2 regions of the Massilimicrobiota sp. SW1139 genome follow, and region 2 is predicted to be linked to the other one. Evidence: a T-box and tRNA genes for the amino acid it is inferred to sense, from the RefSeq annotation. Region 2 holds a T-box; the other holds one or more tRNA genes.
The links. A T-box is a leader RNA that pairs with one kind of tRNA and senses whether it is charged. The one in region 2 lies ahead of pheS (phenylalanine--tRNA ligase subunit alpha), so its partner is inferred to be a tRNA-Phe.
Positions count from the first base shown of each region.

Region 1: it has a tRNA-Phe gene. The T-box ahead of pheS (phenylalanine--tRNA ligase subunit alpha) is inferred to sense a tRNA for this amino acid. The anticodon was not compared.

Region 1 covers NZ_SJOR01000007.1:81,941-94,583, reverse strand. The annotation lists gene E0K96_RS05910 (hypothetical protein) at 1-433, shown strand, start outside; gene E0K96_RS05905 (HAD-IC family P-type ATPase) at 430-2,766, opposite strand; tRNA gene E0K96_RS05900 (tRNA-Ile) at 2,894-2,970, opposite strand; tRNA gene E0K96_RS05895 (tRNA-Met) at 3,011-3,087, opposite strand; tRNA gene E0K96_RS05890 (tRNA-Phe) at 3,114-3,189, opposite strand; tRNA gene E0K96_RS05885 (tRNA-Asp) at 3,198-3,274, opposite strand; tRNA gene E0K96_RS05880 (tRNA-Met) at 3,278-3,354, opposite strand; tRNA gene E0K96_RS05875 (tRNA-Ser) at 3,372-3,464, opposite strand; tRNA gene E0K96_RS05870 (tRNA-Ala) at 3,474-3,549, opposite strand; tRNA gene E0K96_RS05865 (tRNA-Pro) at 3,557-3,633, opposite strand; tRNA gene E0K96_RS05860 (tRNA-Arg) at 3,648-3,724, opposite strand; tRNA gene E0K96_RS05855 (tRNA-Leu) at 3,809-3,897, opposite strand; tRNA gene E0K96_RS05850 (tRNA-Cys) at 3,901-3,975, opposite strand; gene E0K96_RS05845 (prephenate dehydrogenase) at 4,196-5,026, opposite strand; gene E0K96_RS05840 (nicotinate phosphoribosyltransferase) at 5,053-6,522, opposite strand; gene E0K96_RS05835 (FMN-binding protein) at 6,645-6,998, opposite strand; gene E0K96_RS05830 (LysM peptidoglycan-binding domain-containing protein) at 7,053-7,319, opposite strand; gene rnc (ribonuclease III) at 7,389-8,072, opposite strand; gene plsX (phosphate acyltransferase PlsX) at 8,069-9,052, opposite strand; gene recG (ATP-dependent DNA helicase RecG) at 9,089-11,098, opposite strand; gene E0K96_RS05810 (AEC family transporter) at 11,172-12,083, opposite strand; gene E0K96_RS05805 (Cof-type HAD-IIB family hydrolase) at 12,213-12,643, shown strand, end outside.
Region 2 covers NZ_SJOR01000016.1:3,161-15,803, reverse strand. The annotation lists gene E0K96_RS08935 (YceD family protein) at 1-437, opposite strand, end outside; gene E0K96_RS08930 (nucleotidyltransferase) at 584-1,735, shown strand; gene E0K96_RS08925 (threonine/serine exporter family protein) at 1,773-2,525, shown strand; gene E0K96_RS08920 (threonine/serine exporter family protein) at 2,527-2,982, shown strand; gene pheT (phenylalanine--tRNA ligase subunit beta) at 3,225-5,615, opposite strand; gene pheS (phenylalanine--tRNA ligase subunit alpha) at 5,620-6,654, opposite strand; T-box leader at 6,687-6,884, opposite strand; gene E0K96_RS08905 (ABC transporter ATP-binding protein/permease) at 6,928-8,784, opposite strand; gene E0K96_RS08900 (ABC transporter ATP-binding protein/permease) at 8,786-10,570, opposite strand; gene mnmL (tRNA modification radical SAM protein MnmL/YtqA) at 10,610-11,554, shown strand; gene hpf (ribosome hibernation-promoting factor, HPF/YfiA family) at 11,562-12,101, opposite strand; gene metK (methionine adenosyltransferase) at 12,194-12,643, opposite strand, start outside.

The sequences.
Region 1 (12,643 bases), on a different contig from region 2:
ACATATTCCTTCTACTGTACGCTTTTTAACAGGAATATATATTGAATATCAAATTGTACCATATCATATTGAAGAATATCCTCAACTTTATTTTCATATCTCAAAACATTTAGCAACAAAAATGAGTGAATTCTTTGATTTCGGTGATGCTCACCTCTATTATGAAAGATCGAACTTCTTCTTTTTAGTTATGTTTAATACAAATGAAGAACTGATTGAAATTGCTTTTATTCAATTTCATTCATATTTGAAAAACAAAACATTTGAATACTTACATCATACATGTTCATTTCAAATCAAATGTGGTGCTTATGTATCAACCATTAATATTCATCCTTATAAGCTCTTTGATTTGGCCAAAGAACAATGTCAACAAATTTTATCTAAAGATAAAACACACATTTCAGTTTATAATTTAAAATTATTACGTTAATGACATTCAAAGTGTTGATATAAAAGGACAATTGCTTTTTTTAAAATCAATAATACAAAAATACTGCTCAAACATATTGGAATAATGAAAATTAATGATTTTGAGAAAAGTGAATAAATCTCAAAGAAATCATGCATTATCATCAATATGAGATAAAAAACAACTGTAATCGTACTCGTAACAATGACTCTTATACGATTCCATGGCAAACATACAACAAAAACGACCAGAAAACTGATAAAACCAGCAACTAAATAATAATATGTAGATAACATTTTAGCATCAAAATGGAATTCTTTTCCAATCCAGGTAATGGCCAGCATATAAATGATCATAGTCAGGGCACAAGGCAAAGCTGTCGAAATGACATGTTTCAAAAAACCTTGTGATGATAAAGACGATGAACGTTCCAGAGTCAACAAGAAACTAGGTAAACCGATTGCTAAACCACTAATTAAACTTAACTGTAATGGTGTAAATGGATAACTCATTCTTAAAACCGCAAAAATCAAGGCTAATACTGTTGAATAAATTGTTTTGGTTAAATAAAGTGAGCTGACTCTTTCAATATCTGCAATAATAGCTCTCCCCTCTTTCACAATATCAACCATAGATGCGAAAGAAGAATCTAATAAAACAATATGTGCAGCCTGTTTAGCAGCATCACTTCCCGCGGCCATAGCGATACCACAATCAGCATCTTTAAGTGCCAGAACATCATTTACTCCATCTCCAACCATTCCAACAACATGCTCATTTACCTGTAGTGCTTTAATAATACGCTGTTTCTGTTCTGGTTTAACACGACCAAAAACATGATAATGTGCAACAATATTTTCTAATTCCATATCATCTTCAGGTAATGTTGAAGCATCAATATAGAGATGACCATTCTTTAATCCAGCTAATTGAGCAACACGAGATACAGTTGCTGGATTATCTCCTGATAATATCCGTATATCCACACTTGCATTTTCAAAGAAATGTAATGTTTCTTTAGCTTCAGGACGAATACAATCATAAATAATAATAAGTGCGATTGGCTTAACTTGACCAATCCTTGATTCTTGTTCATTAATCAAATCTGTTTTTCCTAACAAAAGAACACGAAATCCCTTTTGGGCGTATTCATCAGCCTGATTTAAAACAACATGATCTGATGGTAATAAAAATTCTGGTGCTCCTAAGACATAGTTACCATTTCCTTGAATACTTAAGGCACGCATCTTTCTTTGAGATGAAAAAGGAATACGTTTATTCACAATAACGTTGTCTTGTTTAAAGAAATAGTCTTGCAATGCTAATTGCGTTGCATTGACATCATCAAACTCATGAGCCATCACACCCATAATATATTCTATTTCCTTTAAACGATATGCCTCAACAGGTATCACTTCTTCAACTTTGAGTTCACCTGTTGTAATGGTTCCTGTTTTATCTAAGCATAAGACATCTACCCTTGCTAAAGCTTCAATAGCTTCCATTTCTTGAATCAAGGCCTTTTTACGCGCCAATTTTCCAACACCAATGATAAATGATAAACTTGTTAATAAAACCAAACCTTCAGGAATCATTCCAACGACACCAGCTACAGTTTTGACAATGGCACTGGCTAAATCATTTGGAAAGGCACTACGTTGTGAAAAAAACAATACGATACCAACTGGAATAATCACAACACTTAAAACTTTAATCACTTTTTCAATAGAATCTTTCATTTCAGAAGAAGCTTTATTTTTATTTTTCGCTTTATGAACAAGCTTAGTGGAATAATTATCATTCCCTACACGAATAACCTTCGCATAAGCACTTCCGGCAACTACAAAACTACCTGAAAGTAACTCATCATCTTTATACTTCTTAACAGGTTCAGATTCACCAGTTAACATAGCTTCATTAACTTCCATTCCCTGCGAACTTAAAACGATACAGTCACTTCCTATTTGATTACCCATTTCTAAAAAAACAATATCATCTAAAACCAATTCTTCCGTAGGAATAATGATTTCTTCTTGATTTCTTATAACTTTTACTTTCTTAACTGTCACAACAGTTAACTGATCAATAATTTTCTTAACCTTAAACTCCTGATAAATACCAATAAAAGCATTAATAAAGATGACAACCATAAAGGTTAAATTGGTCCAACGACCAGTAGAAATAATAATGGCTGCTAAAAAAACATTTAAACAGTTGAAATAAGTCAAAGTATGTTCTAAAACAATTTGTTTTTTTGTTTTTGAAATATTATCATGTGATATATTAATAAGCCCTCGTTGCTTACGTTCATCTACCTGTTGATATGTTAACCCCATATATTTCATATCATCCATCAAATCACCTACTTTTATATCAATATATAACATTGTTATGAAATATATATGAATATCATAAAAATATCATAACACAAATTATAATATAAAAAAATAAAAAAACCTCATAAAGAGGTTGCATACATCTTGGTGGACCCTGAAGGACTCGAACCTTCGACCGATCGGTTATGAGCCGATAGCTCTAACCAACTGAGCTAAGGGTCCAAGTAAAATAAAAAGTGGTATTCACCACTATTAAACTTAATGGTAGCGGGGAAGGGATTCGAACCCCCGACCCACCGGGTATGAACCGATTGCTCTAGCCAACTGAGCTACCCCGCCATGTAGTGAATCGTTTTTGATAAAAATGGTGGTTCCGGCCGGAATCGAACCAGCGACACGAGGATTTTCAGTCCTCTGCTCTACCGACTGAGCTACGGAACCAAAACAAATGGCGGTCTGGACGGGGCTCGAACCCGCGACCTCCGCCGTGACAGGGCGGCATTCTAACCAACTGAACTACCAGACCATTTGGTTGCGGGAGAAGGATTTGAACCAACGACCTTCGGGTTATGAGCCCGACGAGCTACCAGACTGCTCCATCCCGCGATATGAAATTTAATAAATGGCGGAGGTTGAGGGATTCGAACCCCCGCGGGACTTTCATCCCCTGTCGGTTTTCAAGACCGATCCCTTCAGCCGGACTTGGGTAAACCTCCGCAACATAATGGTGGAGCTTAGCGGGATCGAACCGCTGACCTCCTGCGTGCAAAGCAGGCGCTCTCCCAGCTGAGCTAAAGCCCCATTACAATGGTCGGGAAGACAGGATTCGAACCTGCGACCCCCTGGTCCCAAACCAGGTGCACTACCAAGCTGTGCTACTTCCCGTTCGTATATTTGATTGGCGCGCTAGGCAGGAATCGAACCCACAACCTCTTGATCCGTAGTCAAGCACTCTATCCAGTTGAGCTACTAGCGCCTCTTAACAGTGCCATTCAATAATATCACATTTCTTATTCAATTGCAACACTTTTTTTCATTTTTTTCAAAATCTTTTTTTGAATGGTGCCCAGGGCCGGAGTCGAACCGGCACGGATTTTAAGGTCCGCAGGATTTTAAGTCCTGTGCGTCTACCAATTTCGCCACCTGGGCAGTTGGAGGTTCCAGCCGGACTCGAACCGACGATGACAGAGTTGCAGTCTGTAGCCTTACCAACTTGGCTATGGAACCAACTTCCTTAACTCGTTGCTCACCTAGTATATAATATTTTCCACATTTATGCAATACCTTTTTTCGTTTTTTTTACAAATGATTGCTCTCATTTGACTCCATATTTTAATTTTACTTCTTAAATTCAAAGCTTTTTTATTCTCTAAAATATATATTTTTTTTAAAAAAAGAGTATCTTTATCTTTTCATTGATAAATCTACTCTCTTAATTTTTGATGACTTATTTTTCTAACTTTTCTCTACGCTTAGATGATTGACAAAACATTTCCTTTAAAGATTTTTCATCCCCTGAAGCAATAGCTTGTTTTAACAAATCAAATTGCTTTTCAAAACGCTCCATAGAAACCAATAAATAATCACGATTATGAAAGAAAAGTTCTGCCCATAAATCTGCATTGATATTAGCAATTCTCGTTAAATCACGAAATGAATCTCCAATATATTTACCTGTTTCATATTTTTCATCATCACTATTCATCAATGCGACAGCTAATGTGTGTGGTAATTGTGATGTATAGGAAATAATTTCATCATGATCATAAGGACTCATGATTTTCACACTCTTAAAACCTAGTTGTCCTACAAATTGACGCATCCATTCAATTTTATCTATCTGATTATGTTCATGCTGAATAACTATATAATTTGCATTTTGAAAAACTTCCTGACTGGCATACAAATAGCCTTTTTTTTCACGACCAGCCATAGGATGACCACTAATATATTCGACATCCTGATCTATTCTTGATAAAGCCTGATTTAAAAAATATGATTTAATACCAACAACGTCTGTAACAATACTTCCTTTTTTAAAAGTATGTTCAGAAATAAAATCTAAAACTTTTGATGGATACAAACAAATAATCGTTAAATCACTCTGTGAAATAATCTGATGTCCATCAAGATACCCTTCAATAATACATCCTTCAGCTTTCGCCATTTCTAAAGTCTGCTGATCGCAATCCACTCCATAAACATCATATCCTTTTCCTTTTAAAGCTTTAACAAAACTACCACCAATAACACCTAATCCTACAACTGTAATAATCATAAATAAAATCCTTTAAAAAGAAAGGACTAATGTCCTTTTTTTCCTTTCGCTAACATTTTTAGCTTATAATCTAATAATTTTTGAGTTAAATCAACATAATACAAATGAGGGTATTCTAAACGGAAAATTTCATCCCATAATAATTGTTTTTGCTGATTAGAATATGCTCTAATTTCATCTAAAGAATAATATGGATAAACATTTTTTCCATTTTCAAACACAAGTGTCTGCAATGGTTGAATTTCATATGTTCCAGCATAAAGTGTTTTATGTTTCCATGCATCTAATTGATGATAAATTGTAAGATCTTGATTTTCATCTAAAACTTCATCATGGAAAGCAATAATATCAGCAATGGCTTTATGAGTTTCTTTTTCAATTAAACGATAAACTTTTTTAAATCCTGGATTTGTAATTTTTTCAGTATTTTCAGATATTTTAATTTTAGGAATAATTTCTCCATCTTTTTCAATAGCAGCAAGTTTATATACACCACCAAAAACTGGTGAAGATTTAGAGACTATCATATTTTCACCTACACCAAATGAATCTATCTGAGCGCCTTGTTCCAACACTGAACGAATTAAATACTCATCCAATGAATTAGAAACTGTAATTTTACAGTCATGCAATCCTGCAACATCTAACATCATTCTGGCTTTTTTAGTTAAATAAGCAATATCTCCACTGTCTAAACGAATTCCTTTTAATCTTTTCCCCATTGGTGCTAAAACCTCTTCAGCAACGCGTATAGCGTGAGGAACACCACTTTTTAAAGTATCATAAGTATCAACAAGTAAAACGCAATTATCAGGATAAATTTGAGCATAAGCTTTAAATGCTTCATATTCCGAATCAAAAGACTGTACAAATGAATGTGCCATTGTTCCTAATACAGGTATTCCAAAATCTTTTCCAGCAGATACAGTCGCACTTCCAGCCACTCCGCCAATATAAGCAGCTCGCGCCCCATAATGAGCACCATCATATCCTTGAGCACGACGTGCTCCAAATTCCATCACAGCACGCCCTTTTGCTTCCTGTACAATACGTCTAGCCTTTGTTGCAATTAAAGATTGATGATTAATTGTCACTAATAAAAATGTTTCTATCAACTGTGCTTCAATAAGTTTAGCTTTCACTGTAATTAATGGTTCATATGGAAAGACTGGTGTCCCTTCTCTTACTGAAAAGATAGTTCCTGTAAAATGAAAATCTTTGAGATACGCAAAGAAATCTTCATCAAAGACATTTAATGATCTTAAATATTCAATATCCCCATCAGTAAAATGCATATTTTCAATTGCTTCAATTAACTGCTGTAAACCCGCAAAAATAACAAAACCACCCTGATCAGGATTTTTACGATAAAACATATCAAAATAAACAATTTCATCTTGTTTTCCTAATTTAAAATAATTATAAGCCATTGTTAATTCATAAAAATCCATGATCAAAGTGATATTTCTTTCACAACCAACATAGTTTTTTCCCATTATTTAGCCCCCTATCATTGTCATTATCATATACTAATTTTCCTAAAAAATAAAGATTTATTCTTCAATAAACAAAAAAAGCAGTCACTTTTATTGTAACTACTTTTGATCAATATAAAATACTAAGATTCATTTTTAGCTTCTTCATAAGCCTTAGCAACGGCTTCTTTTAAAGCTTGAGAAGATTTGGTAGCTCCAGAAATGGTATCAACATCATAATGATTCTTTTTCTTCATGTTGTCAATCATTTGTTCTAAAGCCACACCTCCAATAGATGGTGTTTCATTATGCTCTTTAATCACAATATCCTGAATTTTATCATCTTTTAATGTTGTTTCAACCTCAAACTCTCCGCCATATCCCATAGCAGTTGTTGTATAAGTCCCATCTTTATATTGTGATTTTTCTTCTACTTGTTTTTCTTGAGCACATCCACATAACATCATAGCTACAAATAGGATGATTATTTTCTTCATTTTTCAAACCTCCTATTTATAGTTTTTGCTCAAATGAAAATCTTATGCATTTTTTTAAAAATATAAATCATAAGTTTCTCTTTGGAATGGCTGTGGCATTGGTGGAACCTTTTGGTAAACAATTGGCACCAAGAGTTCTTGTTGAGGATGAATCAACAAATCATCATTAAGCTGATTCATAACCTGAATCCATGCCACTTCACTATTTAATGTTTTCGCAATACGATAAACATTATCACCTTTGTGTACCGTATATAAAACAATTTCTCCAACACGAGGATTTATGACTCTTTCATCATCATACATATATGGATTATACATGATTATCACTCCCAAAATAAACTATGCTTTTTTGAAAAAGATATCTAGGCAAAATCCATCATTTCATCATTATTTTGTCGCAAGTTTATTTAAAGCATCCTTCGCTGCCTGCTGTTCAGCTCTTTTTTTGCTTGTTCCTTTCCCAACACCTAGACACATATCATCCATCATGACAGCTACTTTAAATTCTGGAGCATTAGACGGACCAGATGTTTCTAACAATTCATATGTGACAGTACGACGCTGATCGGCTTGAATTAATTCCTGCAAAGTTGTTTTATAATCAGTAATATCATCATAATCTAAATCGTTGATATGTTTGAATATAGTTTGTTGTAATATCTTTAAAACTTCATCGTGACCACAATCTAAATATAATGCACCTATAAATGATTCAAAAATATTGGCAAGAACACTTTCACGTTCTCTACCACCACTTTTCTCTTCACCAACACCTAAGTATAGCAATTCTCCTAAACCTAATTCTCTAGAGAAACGTGCTAATGACTCTTCACGTACGAGTTTACTACGTAAAGTTGTCAATGTTCCTTCTGGAACATCAGGAAAAAGATTAAATAAAAACTCTGAAACATAAAGCTGTAAAACAGCATCTCCCATAAATTCTAAACGTTCATAGTCTTTTTTTACATAATGCGATTCATTAGCATATGAAGCATGTGTAAATGCTTCTTTATAAATGGCAATGTTATGAAATGGTATATTTTCTTTCTGTAAAAAATCTAATATTTTCATTTTTGACTTAATCCTTCCTTCATTTGACTTACAACATCCATTTTCACCATCTGATAAGCTAAATCCATAGCATTACAAAATGCTTTAGCATCACTGGCTCCATGTGCCTTTACAACTGCTTTTTCAAATCCCATCATTAAAGCACCACCAACAGATTTGTAATCAAATTTTTCTTTCAAACTATAAAGTGAAGATTTGGCTAATAATGCCCCTATTTTTCCTTTTAGTGAAGACATCATGCTTTCTTTGATCATTTTCATTAATGTTGAAGCAACCCCTTCACAAGTTTTTAAAGCAATATTACCACTAAAACCATCAGTGACTACAACATCATAATCACCACTTAAAATATCTCGACCCTCAACATTTCCTACAAAGCGCAAACGGTCACTTGCCTGTAAAAGCTGATATGCCTGCTGATGCGCTTCATCACCTTTTTTAGATTCAGTTCCAATATTTAATAAGGCAACTTTAGGTTCTTGGATTCCTCTTATATTTTTAGCATAAATATTCCCCATAATCGCAAAATCATACAATTGTTCAGCTGTATTTTCAGCATTGGCTCCTACATCAAGCATAGCCATACCTTTGCCATTATATGTAGGCATCATAACCATCAGACAAGACTTTTCAACACCCTCAATACGTTTTAAAAAGAGCATAGCACTTGTATAAAAAGCACCAGTTGAACCACATGATACCACACCATCAACAACACCTTCTCGTGCCATCATGACAGCTTTTACCATACTTGATTCTTTTTTACGACGGACAGACATAATGCCATCGTCCATTTTCACAACATCTCTGGCATCTACAATATGAATATTTTCATATTTTGTTAATGTTTCTAATTCTTCTTTTTTTCCAGTGACATAAAGTTCTACATCATGATGATTTTTCATAAACATTTCACAAGCTTCTACAACGATAGAACTTCCTAAATCACCACTCATAGCATCTATTGATAACTTATACATAATTCTTTCACTCCTCGTTTGTATAGTATAACATATTTAATCAACATATTCATTATTCACCTGTAATTTCTCTTGAATCTTACATACAATTCCCTGATATTCATGATTTTGTATATAATCATGTATAATTTCATCGGCATCTTTTCTTGCGATTGATAAAATAGGAAAATCTTTCATTATATCAGCAACTAAAAAAGTTGGTAAACCACTTTGTCGTTGGCCTAAAACTTCCCCAGGTCCTCTAAGTTTTAAATCATACAATGATATTTCAAATCCATCGTGACTCTTTTCTAAATATTTCAATCGTTCAATGGCTTCTTTTGACGATGATGAACTCATTAAATAACAATAAGCCTGCTCCTGTCCTCGCCCAATACGTCCACGCAATTGATGTAATTGACTCATTCCAAATCGCTCTGCATTATAAATAACCATCATATTTGCATTCTTAACATCTACTCCTACTTCTACAACTGTCGTAGATACTAAAATCTGAATTGTGTTATTCAAAAAGCCATTCATCACTTTTTCTTTTTCGTCTTCTTTCATCTGTCCATGTAATAATCCAACATTGTATTGAGTTTGAAAATACTTTTGCATAGCCTTAGCAATCTGTGAGGCACTCTTTGCTTCTAAATTTTCACTATCCTCCACTAACGGACATATCACATAGCATTGTCCTCCTTGAGCCAAATATGATTTTAAATGTTTTAATATCGGCTTCATCGAAGACGAGTGAATATATTGTGTTGTCACTGGCAAGCGCCCTTGAGGCATTGTTTTGATTGTCGATACATCCATATCACCATACATAGAAATAGCTAGCGTACGTGGTATAGGTGTTGCACTCATAATTAAAAAATCAACCTGCTGACCTTTATTTTTTAAAGCCTTACGTTGCATAACACCAAAACGATGCTGTTCATCAGTGATCACAAATCCCAAATTGTGATAAACAACTTTTTTTTGAAATAAAGCATGTGTCCCAACCACAATATCTGCCTCTCCACTTTGGATAGCCTGATAAACACGTTCTTTTTCTTTCAATGACAATGAACCTGTTAATAACTCTATATGGACATCTGTATTTTCAAAGAAACGGCTTAATGTCTGATAATGCTGAGTCGCTAGAATTTCTGTTGGTGCCATTAAAGCCCCTTGATAACCAGCTAAATAATTGGCATATAAAGCTACAGAGCTGACAACTGTTTTCCCACTACCAACATCACCCTGTAAAAAGCGATACATCATCTGTGGACTTTTTAAATCTTCTACAATCTCTTTAATAGCCGTCTGTTGATCTTTGGTAAGAGCAAAAGGCAATGATAATATCAATGATTGTAATTGTGTTACATCAAAATCTTTCGCAATCCCCATTTCTTGAGTACGTTGTTGCTTCATCAATTGCATTGTTAATTGAAATTTTAAAAATTCTTCATATTTTAAATATTTCAACGCTTCTTGAACATCTTTTTTATTTTCTGGAAAATGAATACAATATAAAGCACTTTCCTTTCGAATCAGATGATGTTGAATGCGGTATTTTTCAGGAATAAAATCATCAAATTCATGATTTAATAAAGACAATGCTTTTTTGACATATTGTCTAAAAGATTTTTGCGTTATTCCTTCTTTTAAAGAATAGACTGGATAAATACCAGATATGTCTTGTAATGGCTTGATTTTAATATCAGATGCCGTAATACGATGATTGATGCATTTACCAATGATTGTTATGGTTGTTCCTAGCTTTAAATGTTGCCTTAAAAAATGACGATTAAAAATAGACACCTGAAAATGTTGTAAATACTTATCTTCGACTTCAAAACTCATTCTAGACATTTTACCCTTAAAAAAAATCTTGACTGGTGAAATGACAGTCGCTTCAATAATCAGATGTTCATCCTCATCAGTGGGATATTTTTCTTCAATCACTTCATAACGATAAGGATACTGATAAATCAAGTCTTCCAAAGTTGTTATATTCATTGAAGCTAAAATTTCTAAACGTCGAGATGTCGTTTTTAATAATTTTATATCTGTCATATTCTCACCACCTGTCGTTTATTGTACCATAAATTCAAAAAAAAGATACTCATTTAGAATATCTTTCATTTGATTAAATAAAAATCAATAACAATGTAATCATACAAACAATAGAAATAATGATACTTAAAGAATTTGCTGTTGCAGGCATATCACCACTATAGCCAATTTTTTGACTAAACACAGCTGAAACTGTTGATAAAGGGGCACAAAGAGCCATAGTTAATATTTCTTTAGCTAATAATGGCAATGGTAATACAATGAAAATGATACCTGATAAAATCAAAGTGCCAACAATTCTTAACACTATAATTTTGATAACATGATATGCTTCACTATGTGAGACTTTGATTTCAAGCATTAACCCAATCATCATCATGGCTAAAAAGCTATTTCCTGCGCCAATAGTCGTTGCCATAGAAAGAATATATGATGGAAATTCAATTTGAAATATAGCCATTATAAAAATCAATAAATAGACATCAAATGGAATAGAAGAAAAAAGCTTTTTTAAAACATCCTTTAAATGAAAATCACTTTGACCACTGGCAACATGATCGGCTAAAGCATACGTAATCCCTAATCCCATTAATGCATTTCCAATATCAAAAGAACATAAATAAACGACTCCCATACCAGGAAAAAACGATTGAACAAATGGCAATACAAAATTCCCAATATTATATCCTGATACATTAATCATATATGTTCCTTTTATTACAGGACGTTCTTTATAAGCAAATCCATAACCAACGAGAATCATAATAACATTAGATAAAATACCTACAGCTATCAATATAAGAATTGTCATATCTAATGTAATTCCATTGGCACTTGTTAATAAAGCACATGGCAATGTCACATTCATAATAATGGTTGCTAAAATATTTGCATCACTCTTTTTTAAAACTTTCACTTTTTTTAAAAAGTATGCAATCACAATAATCAAAATAAAAGTTAATGATGTTATCAAAACGTCAAACATTTTTTCCCCTTCTTTCTTCATGCATTATAGCACTTTTGTTATAAAAAAGATAAAACAAGCAAAAAATGAAAATCTTTTGTAAAATATATAATGCCTGATATAATAAAAGAAACGATAAGGAGGATATATATGATTAAGGCAATCTTTTTTGATATAGATGGTACTTTGGCCAGTTTCAAAACTCACCAAATCCCTGATTCAACTTTTTATACTTTAAATAAACTCAAAGATAACGGAATCAAACTCTTTATTGCGACAGGAAGAGGAAAAGATGGTTTAGATATTTTACAAGGTTTCCCCTTTGATGGCTATATTACATTAAATGGGCAATACTGTTTTACAAATGATGAACTGATTTATGAAAATACAATTGATTCTCAGGATATTCAGGCTTTATTAGAATATTTAAAAGAAAAACCATTTCCTTGTGGTTTTACTGAAGAACATACCAAATATTTTAATATGCGTAATCATCTTGTTGATGAAATCCATGCAATCACACATAACGATGATCATCCTGCTCGTGATTGCAGTCAGGTTATCCATAAAAAGATATATCA
Region 2 (12,643 bases):
AATACTTTCCAGCCATGACCTTGAGTCTTTAAAGAAGCACCTTCCTTAACAACTCTCATTGGAACTTCCAGCATAATCTCCTGGAAAATGACAGGTGTTAAATCAACAATGTTTTTCTTAACTTCTATAACCTCTTCATCATCTTGTGGTTTATAAAAAGCAAAAATAACATTTGATTCAATATGGAAAGGATAATCCACATCTTCCAATGATATGGCACATGGTAAAATCAATTCTCCATCTATTTGGAAATCAACGTATAATTGATGATTTTTTGTGTCTAAACGTCCCTGTCCTTGAACATGAACATCCTTTAAACCATTAATTTGGGATAAATTATGGAACATTTCTGATGGAAAACTTAATTTTTCATCAAAATGAAAACAACCATCTTTTTGTTTAATAATCCATTGTAAATTCCATTTCAAAAAAATCACCCTTTACATCGCATAGCCCATTATATATAAAAGTAAGAAATATGTCAATCTAAATTTAAATATTTCATTGAATATTTCCACTCTTTTCAAGTAAAACTATGTTTATTTCCTAAACTATGTTAAACTATCCCTTGGAGGTGAAAGCCATGAGAATATTAGGATTAATTGTTGAATATAATCCTTTTCATAATGGACACATTTATCATATCCAAAAAGCAAAGTCTCTGGCACAATTTGATTATACAATTGCGATTATGTCATCATCATTTGTACAAAGAGGTGAACCAGCTATTATTGATAAATGGAAACGCAGTCAGTTAGCAATCGAATTTGGTGTAGATTTAGTGATTGAATTACCTTTTGTTTATACTTGCCAGAGTGCAGACTATTTCGCAAAAGGAGCTATAGATTTATTAGCAACTATAGGAGTCACTGATATATGTTTTGGTAGTGAAGATGGCCGTATTTCAACTTTTGTTGATATTGCTCAAGCCATTTTTCAGCATCAAGATATCTATAATGAATATGTTCAAAAAGCTATGAAAAAAGGATTACGCTATGCTGATGCCTGCAATCAGGCACTTCAATACATTATGAATAAAGAAATTAAAACACCCAATGATTTATTAGGACTCAGTTATGTCAAAGAAATTATTTTCCATCAATATCCTATAACTCCTCATTGTTTTCCAAGAACAAATGCTTATCATGGATTAAATCTTCAAACCATTGCCAGTGCATCAGCTATCAGAAATGCTATAAGAAATAAGCAAGATTTTTCTCATTCCCTACCTCATGCCAATCTTTATCATCATTGTGATCTTTTTCAACTTGAAGATTTTTTTCCATATTTACAATATCAAATTTGTACATCCAGTTTACAGGAACTAAAAAGCTATCATATGGTCGATGAAGGTTTAGAAAATTTATTATATAAACATATCCAATCTTGTTCATCAATGGAAGAATTCATCAATCAGTTATCCTCTAAACGTTATACACGTCCACGTATTTCGCGTATGCTTATTCATATTTTAATGAAGAACACAAAAAATGATATTCATAATGCCATGCATGTCGATTATTTAAGAGTCTTAGCTATGAATCAAAAGGGAAGACAATATTTATCTACTATTAAAAAAACATGTCCTTATTCTTTAATTACTAACCTGCCAAAATATCATCACCCTGCTTTAGAAATAGAACTGAAAGCAACACGTTTACTTTCACTTTTATCTTCTCACCCACAAGCACTTATTCAAGAAGAATTTTCACATATTCCATTGATTCAATCATGAGGTTTATGATATAACAATTATCTGTGGGGTGAAAAAAATGAACGATTTAGACATTTTACAACAAATCAATAAAATTGGACAATTGTTATTAAAGCATGGTGCAGAAATATACCGTGTAGAAGAATCTTTAAAAAGAATGTGTGAAGGATTTGGCTTTACTGATATTGAAGTTTTCGCAATCCCATCATATTTTACTTTATCATTAACTTTGCATGATGGAACACCCTATCAATCATCCAGGCGATCACGTAGTAATCGTACTCATCTGGATCATTTATATGAACTCAATTGCTTAGTCAGACAAATCAGTAATCAAGAATTATCTCTAGATGAAATCAAAAATCAAATTGAGATAATTGAATCCGAAAGATTGAATTATCGTCTCATACTTATTGGCTATATTGTATCCGCAGCCATGTTCTGTGCATTTTTTGGTGGACATATTAACGAAATGATTGTTTCTGCTTTTATCGGGTTTATTTTATACTATTTTATATATCTTTTAGAAAAGCTTGATGTTAATGGAATCGTTCGTACAATTCTAGCAAGTATGGTTTTAGCCAGTATTGCTATTATTGCACAAAAAATAAATTTCATTACCAATCAGCAGGCAGTGATTACAGGAACTTTAATGATTCTTGTTCCTGGTATTGCTATTACAAATAGTCTAAGGGATATTATTGGCGGTGACTTTGTTTCTGGATTATCTCGTATGATTGAAGCTATTTTAATAGCTGCCAGCATTGCTATTGGTGTAGGGATTATGATGATGGTTTTACAAGGAGTTTAAAATGGAAGGGTTTATACAATGTTTATCAGCTTTTATAGGCTGCTTTGGTTTTACTTTTATATTTAGAATACAGAAAAATATTCGATTTTCTTTAACAGGATCTCTTATTGGTGCGCTAGGATGGTTTATTTATTTAGCAACTGCTTCACTCAACAATATTTTCCTACAAAGTTTTATTGCAATGCTTTGCGTATCATTGCTTGCTGAATGTTTTGCTAGGTTTTTCAAAGCCCCTGCTACCATTTTTATTGTTATCGGTTGCTTTCCATTAGTTCCTGGTAGTGGTATTTACTATACAATGCTGTATGCTGTACAAGGGATGAATGACCTTTTTATGAAAAGCTTTTTATCCACTTTAGGAACCAGTCTTTCACTAGCTTTAGCTATTTTGATTTCCTCTACAGCATTTCAAGTTTATAAAAGAATCAAAACAAAGAATTTTATTGATATGGGATAAATAAAAGAAGTTATAATGCTAAGATGATGAGCATCTTGTATTATAACTTTTTATTTTATACACATTCATAAAATCATATCATTATATAATAAATAAGGAGATGAACAAAATCATCTCCATTTATAATCAATCATGGTAGCTTGAAAACTTTTAACTTCTAAAGTAAGCCTTCATCAGTTCGTTTTCAATCCATTCTTCAAATAACAATATAAACCGCATAAAGAGAACTCAAAGTATTGAATTTAAACTCTTAAATGTGCTCCATATTCTTTAGAAACAGCATTTAAAATTTGTTCCATAGTTGCATTAATTGTTGCATCATCCAATGTTTTTGAAGCATCCTGGAATGTTAACGCAATAGCAACAGACTTTTTACCACTTTCAATACGTTCTCCTTCATAAATATCAAAAATCTTTGTATCAACAATGAAACGTTGACCTGCTTTACAAATAGAGCGTACAACATCATTAACAGGAATATCTTGATCCATAACCAAAGCAATATCTCTTGTTACTGAAGGATATTGTGGAATATCTGTAAATTTAATTGCTGGTTTCTTTAAATTTAATAAAACAGATAGATTTAATTCTGCAACATAGACATCTTTGACATCATATTTTTTCGCAAGGCGAGGATGAATTTCACCAATAACACCAACAATGTCATTACCCATCATTAAATATCCACTTCTTCCAGGATGGAAGTGTTGATTATCTTCTTCAACACGTTTTAATGTATAACGTGATTCTTTAATTCCTAATTTCTTTAAAATTGTTTCCACAAATCCTTTAACCAAATAGAAATCAGCTTTTTGTTGAATTTGTTGCCATGTCACATCATGATACATACCTGTGCATGCAATAGCTAAATTTTGAATTTCATGACCTTGAGAATAAGTATTAGAAATTTCATAAATCATAACATCTTTTTGAGAATGAGCTGTATTATAATTAATTGCCTGTAATAAAGATGGAATTAATGATTTTCTTGTTACACTTCTTTCTTCACCGATTGGCAACATTAAAGCAATATGATCATCTTTATGGAAAAGATTAAAATCATCTACCATAGATGGTGAAGTCAACGTATATGTTATAACTTCATGTAATCCTAAATCTGTTAATAAATGTCTTATTGCTTTTGTATGACTTTGAACAGGTGTTAAAGCCCCTTTTGTCATTTCCATTAATGGTAATGTAGATGGAATATGATCATAACCATACATTCTAGCAATTTCTTCAATGACATCCGCATCCATTGACATATCATTACGATATGATGGAACATGAACAGTAAATGTTTCATTATCTAATGTATATGTAAAATGTAATCTTGTTAATATATCTTCAATATCTTCAGTTGAAATTGTTGTTCCTAATAATCCATTGACACGTGATGTTGTCAATGTAATCACTTTTTCTGCCATTTCATAATCAGTCATGACTGTTTGATAAATTTCTTTAGCATCAGCCAATTCTTCAAGTAAAGCAGCACAACGATTTAGAACACGAGGTGTATTTGCTGTATCAATAGCTCCTTTGATATAGTGTTGAGAAGCATCTGTTAATAAATTTAAACGACGTGCTGTATTTCTTAATGTAGCTCCATGGAATGTTGCAGCTTCAATGACAATATTCACTGTATTTTCATCAATCTTTGTGTCATCACCACCCATAACACCAGCAACACATCCAATTCCCTGATCAGTAGAAACAATAATATCTTCAGGTAAGATTTCATATTCTTTACCATCTAATAATGTTGCTTTTTGATGGAATCCAGTCTTAATAACAAAACGTTTTTCTTTTAACTTATCATAATCATACATATGAATAGGTTGTCCTGTTTCTAACATAACAAAGTTAGAAATATCTACAATATTATTAATTGGCTTAATACCACTTGCCATTAAAAATGTTCTTAGCCATTCTGGTGATTCCTTAGTTTGAACACCTTTGACTAGTTTAGCCCCAAAACATGGACATAAATCTGTTTGTACATCAATTTCAATATCGCTTTCTAATTCATTTAAAGTTTTCATTTCTGGAACATGAACATCTCTTTTTAACAATGCTCCTACTTCATAAGCCAAAGCAATCATTGCCATACAATCAGCACGATTTGGTGTTAAACCAATGTCTAAAACAGTATCATCATACCCCATATATTTTAAAGCCTCTTCACCAACTGGAGCATCAGCATCTAAAACATGAATTCCTGCTTTATCTTGTTCACGTAATAATCTTTGATCAATTCCAAGTTCAGCAATAGAACAAATCATACCATTTGATTCTATACCACGTATTTTGGCTTCTTTAATTTTAAACCCATCACCTAAATCACATCCTGGTAAAGCCACAATCACTTTTTGCCCAGCAGCAACATTAGGAGCTCCACAAACAATCTGTTGAGTGACTCCATTTCCTACTTCTACTTGACAAATATTTAAATGGTCACTATCAGGATGAGGAACCTTTTCTTTTACATATCCAACAACAAGTTTATCACCTCTTGCAAAGACATGCATTCCTTCAACTTCATGACCTATAGATGTCAATTGATCAGCAATTTCCTGAGCTGAAAAATCATCAACTTTTACATATTGATTTAATAATTTTAAACTTGCTTCCATATGTCTAATCCTTTCTTACAAATTGATTTAAGAATCTTAAATCACCACTATAAAAATCTCTAATATTATCAATACCATATTTCAACATAGCCACACGTTCTAATCCAATACCAAATGCAAATCCCTGATAAACCTGGCTATCAAATCCACACATTTCTAAAACTTTAGGATTCACCATACCAGCACCTAAAATTTCAATCCAACCTGTATTTTTACACATTGAACATCCTTTTCCATTACAGTTATAGCATGAAATATCAACTTCAACACTTGGTTCTGTAAATGGGAAATATGAAGGTCTTAAACGAATTTCACGTTTTTCACCAAACATCTTTTTCGCAAATAATTCCAATGTTCCTTTTAAGTCAGCCATGGTAATATTTTTATCAATAACCAATCCTTCACATTGACTGAACTGATGCGAATGTGTTGCATCATCATCATCACGGCGATATGTTTTTCCTGGACAAATAACTTTGATTGGTCCTCTTCCATTAGCCGCTAACATAACATGTGCCTGAACTGGTGATGTATGTGTTCTTAATAAAGTATTTTCATCAATATAGAAAGTATCTTGCATATCTCTTGCAGGATGATCCTTTGGTAAATTCATAAGCTCGAAATTAAAATGATCGCTTTCAACTTCAGGACCTTCTGCGATACTATATCCCATTCCAATAAATAAATCTTCTAATTCTTCTCTAATCATTGTTAAAGGATGAATTGTTCCAAGTGGCAATTGACTACCAGGTAAACTAATATCAATTTTTTCATTTTGAATTTTCTTAAGCATTTCAGCTTCTTCTAATACTTTTCTTTTTTCTTCAATAGCTTGTGTTATCTCTTGTTTAACCTTATTTGATACTTGCCCAAAAGACGCACGTTGTTCTTTAGACATATCTTTCATTGACTTCATTGCAGATTGCATTGGGCCTTTTTTCCCTAGATAGAAAACCCTTAAATCATTTAAATCTTTTAATGATGAACAATCATGAATCTTCAATAAAGCTTCTTCTTTAATCTTTAATAATTCGTCCATAATATCCTCCTTCAAATAAAAAAATCGTTCCACATAGGAACGATTGTATCGCGGTACCATCCTAATTCATAACAAATGTTATGCACCTTTACTGCAATAACGCTGCTTCGCGGCGATGATTAGTCGCACTCCAAGGTGAATTCAATAAATGCATTGTAAGAAAACTTTCAGCCATCGTTTTCCTCTCTGATACAAATTCTTTATCTACTTGTCCTCTTCATCGTATTAACGGTACTATTATAACTAACTTTTTATATAAAAACAAGTTTTTCTTTACTCTTTTAATGCCTGAACAGTGTTCATTTTTAAAATATACAACAATGGTGGTAACTGACTTATCAAAACAAGTAAGTCACTAACAATAAAAACAAAAGCAATAATATTTATATCTACCTGTATAGAAAACAATTCACTTTCAAACATATTCTGTAAAAAGATATTCATCATATGAATCAATTGATAATACAAAATCATGCATATAGACTGTGTTAATATAAGAATTTGTAAAGACTCATAAAGCACAATTTTAATAATATCTAAAGAACTGGCTCCAAAACATTTCATGATAGCTAAATCTTTTTTCTTTTGTATCACATTTAAAAACATAACTTCACCAATCAAAAATAAAGAAGATAAAATAGCCAAAAGAGAAAAAACCAGCAAGGTGATATTCGCTTGATTTAAAACTTGTGATACATTTTGAGTTGTCGATTCTCCTATCGCTAAAAATTCATAATCTGGAAATTGTTTTTTCAACTGTTTCATAACATGATCTCTATGATAGTCAGGATGTACATAAACAATTCCTAAATGTGATGACACCTGTTCAAGCTCATATTGATAAATATCTTTCAATAAATAAATGTAAGCATGATCCATCTGATAGAGTGTATCTAGAGCGGTAGTTTGATTCGTAATACCAACAATTTTATAACAAATACCTTTCACTTCCCAATCATGTTGATACCAGGCATAAACATTCTGCCCGATCAAAGAAGCGACATCCTGCTGTCCACAAAGATGTCTAGCAGTTGAAAGAGATAATAAAATTTCATGATGTGCCTGTGGATAATTTCCGTATTTTAATGACAGATATGTATAAGGAGAAGTATCATCTCCAATAAATAAAGTCTGAGATTGTTCATATCTTTCAGATTGAAAACCAATTCCTAAACATTCATAATCATCTAAAAACATCTCACTTTTCATAATTCCAGGTTGATTTTTTATCTGATCTAATAAATCTAAAGACAGAGATTGTTGATAACGTGATTGAAAACTGATTCCTGATGCAGGAACAAGTGAGTAAATATATTGATGAAACTGCTGTTCAAGATGACGAGTGAGTGTTAATGCTAAAACAATGCTTAATAATGATAATAGTAAACCTATCATCAATTGAAATGAACGTGCCTTATGTGAACATAATGATGCAAACGCAAGGCGCATATGGCATAAGAAATACTTCTTTTGTACAGTTGGAAAACGTTCAATTTTTTCTGTTTCATGAAAGCATATATGCTCAATAATCTGTCCGTCCTGCATTTTATAAACTTCATCACTATATTGGCTTACCAGCTTTTCATCATGAGATACCAAAATAACTAAACGATGTTGAGATTCTTCTTTTAATAATTCCATCACAGCTTGTGCATATTGGGGATCAAGTGATCCTGTAGGTTCATCACATAAAAGAATATCACTACGGTGATAGTGACTTCTTAAATATGCCAGACGCTGTCTTTGTCCAAGTGAAAGTGAACGCAAAGACTGATTTTTTAATGTTTCTAAAGCCAGTGATAATGATGCTTTTTCCTGTTTATGAAAAAAACGTGGTAAACTTATATTTTGTTTTACAGATAGCCACATAATCAGATGAAACTGTTGAAAGATAAAACTGACATGATGGCGTCGATAACGTGTCAAATGATGCTTAACACTCTTGTTTTTCCATAAAATATCACCTTGAAAATCAGTATCAATACCTCCTAGAATATGTAATAAGGTTGTTTTTCCACAACCGCTAGGACCCACAATCGCAACAATGCCTGAAGTTGGAAAACACATACATATGTCATCCAAGACTTTTTGATAGAGATATCTTTTTGAAATATGTTGAACTTCAAGCATATTATTCCTCCCTTAAAACATCAATCTTCGTCATTTTCATCATTTTTCTAACAGGATGCAAAACAGATAAAACACTCATCACAAGATAAATCATAAAAATAATCACATATAAATCATAGCGTGAATAAAAGATAGGCTTTAACAATAATGAAAAAGAAACATATTGCGAAATATTCACAACATGATTGATATATTCATATATAACCATCGCCAGCAAACAACCTCCACCAGCAATAATCAACCCCAATTGCATCGCCTCAAAAAGAGATAATATAAACAGTCTGAAAGATGAAATACCTAGTGATAATAAATATGCAATATCATGTTTTCTTTCAAAATAAATAATGGATTCTACAATTCCAATTAATATCAGTGATATCAACAAACTCATTCCAATGAAAATCATTGCTACTATTTGAGCTAAAGACAATAAAGATTGATAACTTGATACTCTTTCTTGAATTTCACTATAAACAATATAGTCTTTAGATAATGTCTGATATAAACTTTCATTTTTATTGAATTGACTTTCTACAATCAATTCACGATTATTCATCAATTCTGGCATTTCTTGTTTCAATGTATGATTGAGATAAATTTCATTTTGACTGAAAAAATCTTTTTGAAGAACGCCCACAACTGTTAAAGATATACTTTTTTGTTGATATGTTAAAACAATGGACTGCTGATGATATTTTTGATCAAATGACTGACTGACAACAATTTCATGAGCTTCCTGTGGAAAACGTCCTTTCAATAAACGAACATGTGTGTTTTGCACTGGTAAAAAATATAAGGCAGTATCTTCGATTTCCTGTTGGGACTGCCAAAGCTGATATTGTTCTAATTGATAACCATAATCTATATAAGCAATATCTTCATGAGAAAGCATTGTTTCAAATGGCATCCCATCTTTGTTTTCAACATTTATGATATTTTTTAAAACAGCTTGTTGCTCACTTTGAGACGTTGCTTCAAACGCTCCAAAAATAGCTGTTACAATCAAAAAGAACGCTACAATCACTATCCATTGAAATAAAAAAAGAAACATGAGTTTGTTTCTTTGATAGACTATTTGTCTGATAGGATAAAACCATAAAGTATGATGCTGGTGTTTCTTTAAAGATATTTCTTTTGGCTTTTGAGATTGCTTCATATGTCCTTTTAATTGACCATCTTCTAATGTCAATACACTATCGCAATATGTCTGTAACAACTGTGGATCATGCGAAACAATAATAACCAAAGCATCTTGAGAAATCATTTTTAAATATTTCATAACGTCTTGAGCCTGATGATGATATAAAGCCCCAGTCGGTTCATCACATAAAATAATATCGGACTGCTTTAATAACGCCTTCGCAAGAGATGCTCTTTTCATTTGACCACCAGATAATTGCGAAGGATAGCGGGACAACAAATCTTGTATACCAAGTCGTTTCACAACTTTTTGAAGCAATGACGAACTATAATGAAGATGACTGATATGGCAAGGCAAAATAATATTTTCTTTAATGGTTAAAGAAGAAATAAAATCTTTATTTTGCATCATAAAAGACATATGTTCGCATATAAACTTTTCTTTATCTTCAATTTTTTCATGATTAAAAAGAATATCTCCCTCATAATCTTCATCCAATAATCCCATAATATACAAAAGTGTACTTTTTCCACAACCACTTTTTCCTTGAATTCCAATCATTCCTGTGTCTGGAAAACAAATAGAAATATGATTGAGAATTGGGGTTGTTTCATATTGCTTATAAATATTTTTTAACTCTAACATTCTATTCTCCTTTATGTTATAATCTTAGCGGGTGATGCTATGAATCAATTTCCTTATACATTAGATAACAAACGCTATCATACATATAACTATTTTTTAAAAAATAAATATCATCATAAAGTTGCGAAAGTATCTTTAAATGCAGGTTTTACCTGTCCTAACCGAGATGGAACATGCGGGTATGGAGGCTGTATTTTCTGCTCAGATTCTGGCTCAGGCGACTTTGCTGGAAATGTCCAAGATTCTTTACAAAAACAATTTCACGATATTTCTTCGATAATGCGTCAAAAATGGCCTGATTGTCAGTTTATTGCATACTTTCAAGCCAACAGCAATACATATGGTACTGTCGCTCAACTCAAAGAAAGATTTGAACCATTTGTTGATATGAAAGATGTTGTTGGCATTGCGATTGCAACACGTCCTGACTGTTTAGATGATGATATTTGTGATTATCTATATCAATTATCTCAAAAATGTGATTTATACATAGAGCTTGGTTTACAGACTATCCATGATCAGACAGCCAAACTGATTCATCGTGGACACGACTATCAGACTTTTTTAGAAGGACTTGATCGTTTAAGAAAACGCCATTTAGATGTTTGTGTTCATATCATTAATGGTCTACCTTATGAAACATATGATATGATGTTAGAGACAGCAAAACAGGTTGGTCAATTAGATATTCAAGGACTTAAAATTCACAATCTTTATATGCTGAAAAATACCGCTTTACATCGTTTATATCAAAAACAACCTTTTCCTATGTTAACGCGTGAAGACTATATTTCATTAGTTGTTGACCAATTGCAGTATATTCCTAGTCATGTTGTGATTGAAAGACTGACCGGAGATGCACCATTACAAGATTTAGTCGCACCTTTATGGTCAATCAAAAAAGTAACAATTCTTAATGATATTGATAAATTGATGAAAGAAAAAGATACCCATCAAGGGTATCTTCTAGAAAGCTCTGTATAGAGCTTTTTTATTGTGCTTCATGAGTTTCAATAAGTCCGTAACCACCATTATGTCTTTTATAAACAACACTGATTTCATTTGTTTCTACATCACGATAAACAAAGAATGAATGTCCAATCAATTCCATTTGCATAATCGCTTCTTCCATATCCATTGGTTTAGGACTGATTGATTTTGTTTTGACAATAACATCTTCTTCCTCATGTTCTAAAGGTTCAATAGAAGCAACATTAAATGCGAGTTTATTATCTTTAGATTTACGACTTAATCTCGTTTTATACTTTCTAATTTGTCCTTCTAATTTGTCGATAACTAAATCAATAGCATTATAAAGATCATTATCAACAACTTCTGCTCTTAATAATACATATTCTGTTGGAATAGTCACTTCAATTTTTTGACCAACTGGATAAGTACGAATCAAAACTTTTGCTTCAACATTATCACTGACAATGAAATACTTATCTAACATGCTGAGCTTTTTATTGATTTTTGTTTCAATCCCTTCAGTTAGTGCAATATTTTTTCCTCTTATACTGACTTTCATAAATATTCCTCCTTCGTTAATCTTATTATACCATTTCTGTCATATAAAAAACACTCATTTCGCTCAAAAATTAAAAAAGCCCCGTTAGGAGCTTATAAATATTTTTTTAAACTTTCTACTCGATCTAATTTTTCCCATGGAAGATCAATATCTCCCCTACCAAAATGACCATAGACTGCTGTTTTTTGATAAATAGGTCTAAGCAATTGTAAAGTATCAATAATACCTTGTGGTGTCAAATCAAATTCATTTTCAATAGCCTGTAAAATAACATCTTTTGATACTTTTTCTGTTCCATAAGTTTCGACAAAGACACTTGTTGGCTCTTTGACCCCAATAGCATAAGACAATTGAATTTCAATACGTTCACAAAGTCCGGCTGCCACAATATTTTTAGCCATATATCTTGCCATATAAGCACCGCTACGATCAACTTTAGAAGGATCTTTTCCAGAGAAAGCACCTCCACCATGTCTTGCAGAACCTCCATAAGTATCAACAATAATTTTACGACCTGTTAGTCCTGTATCGCCATGAGGACC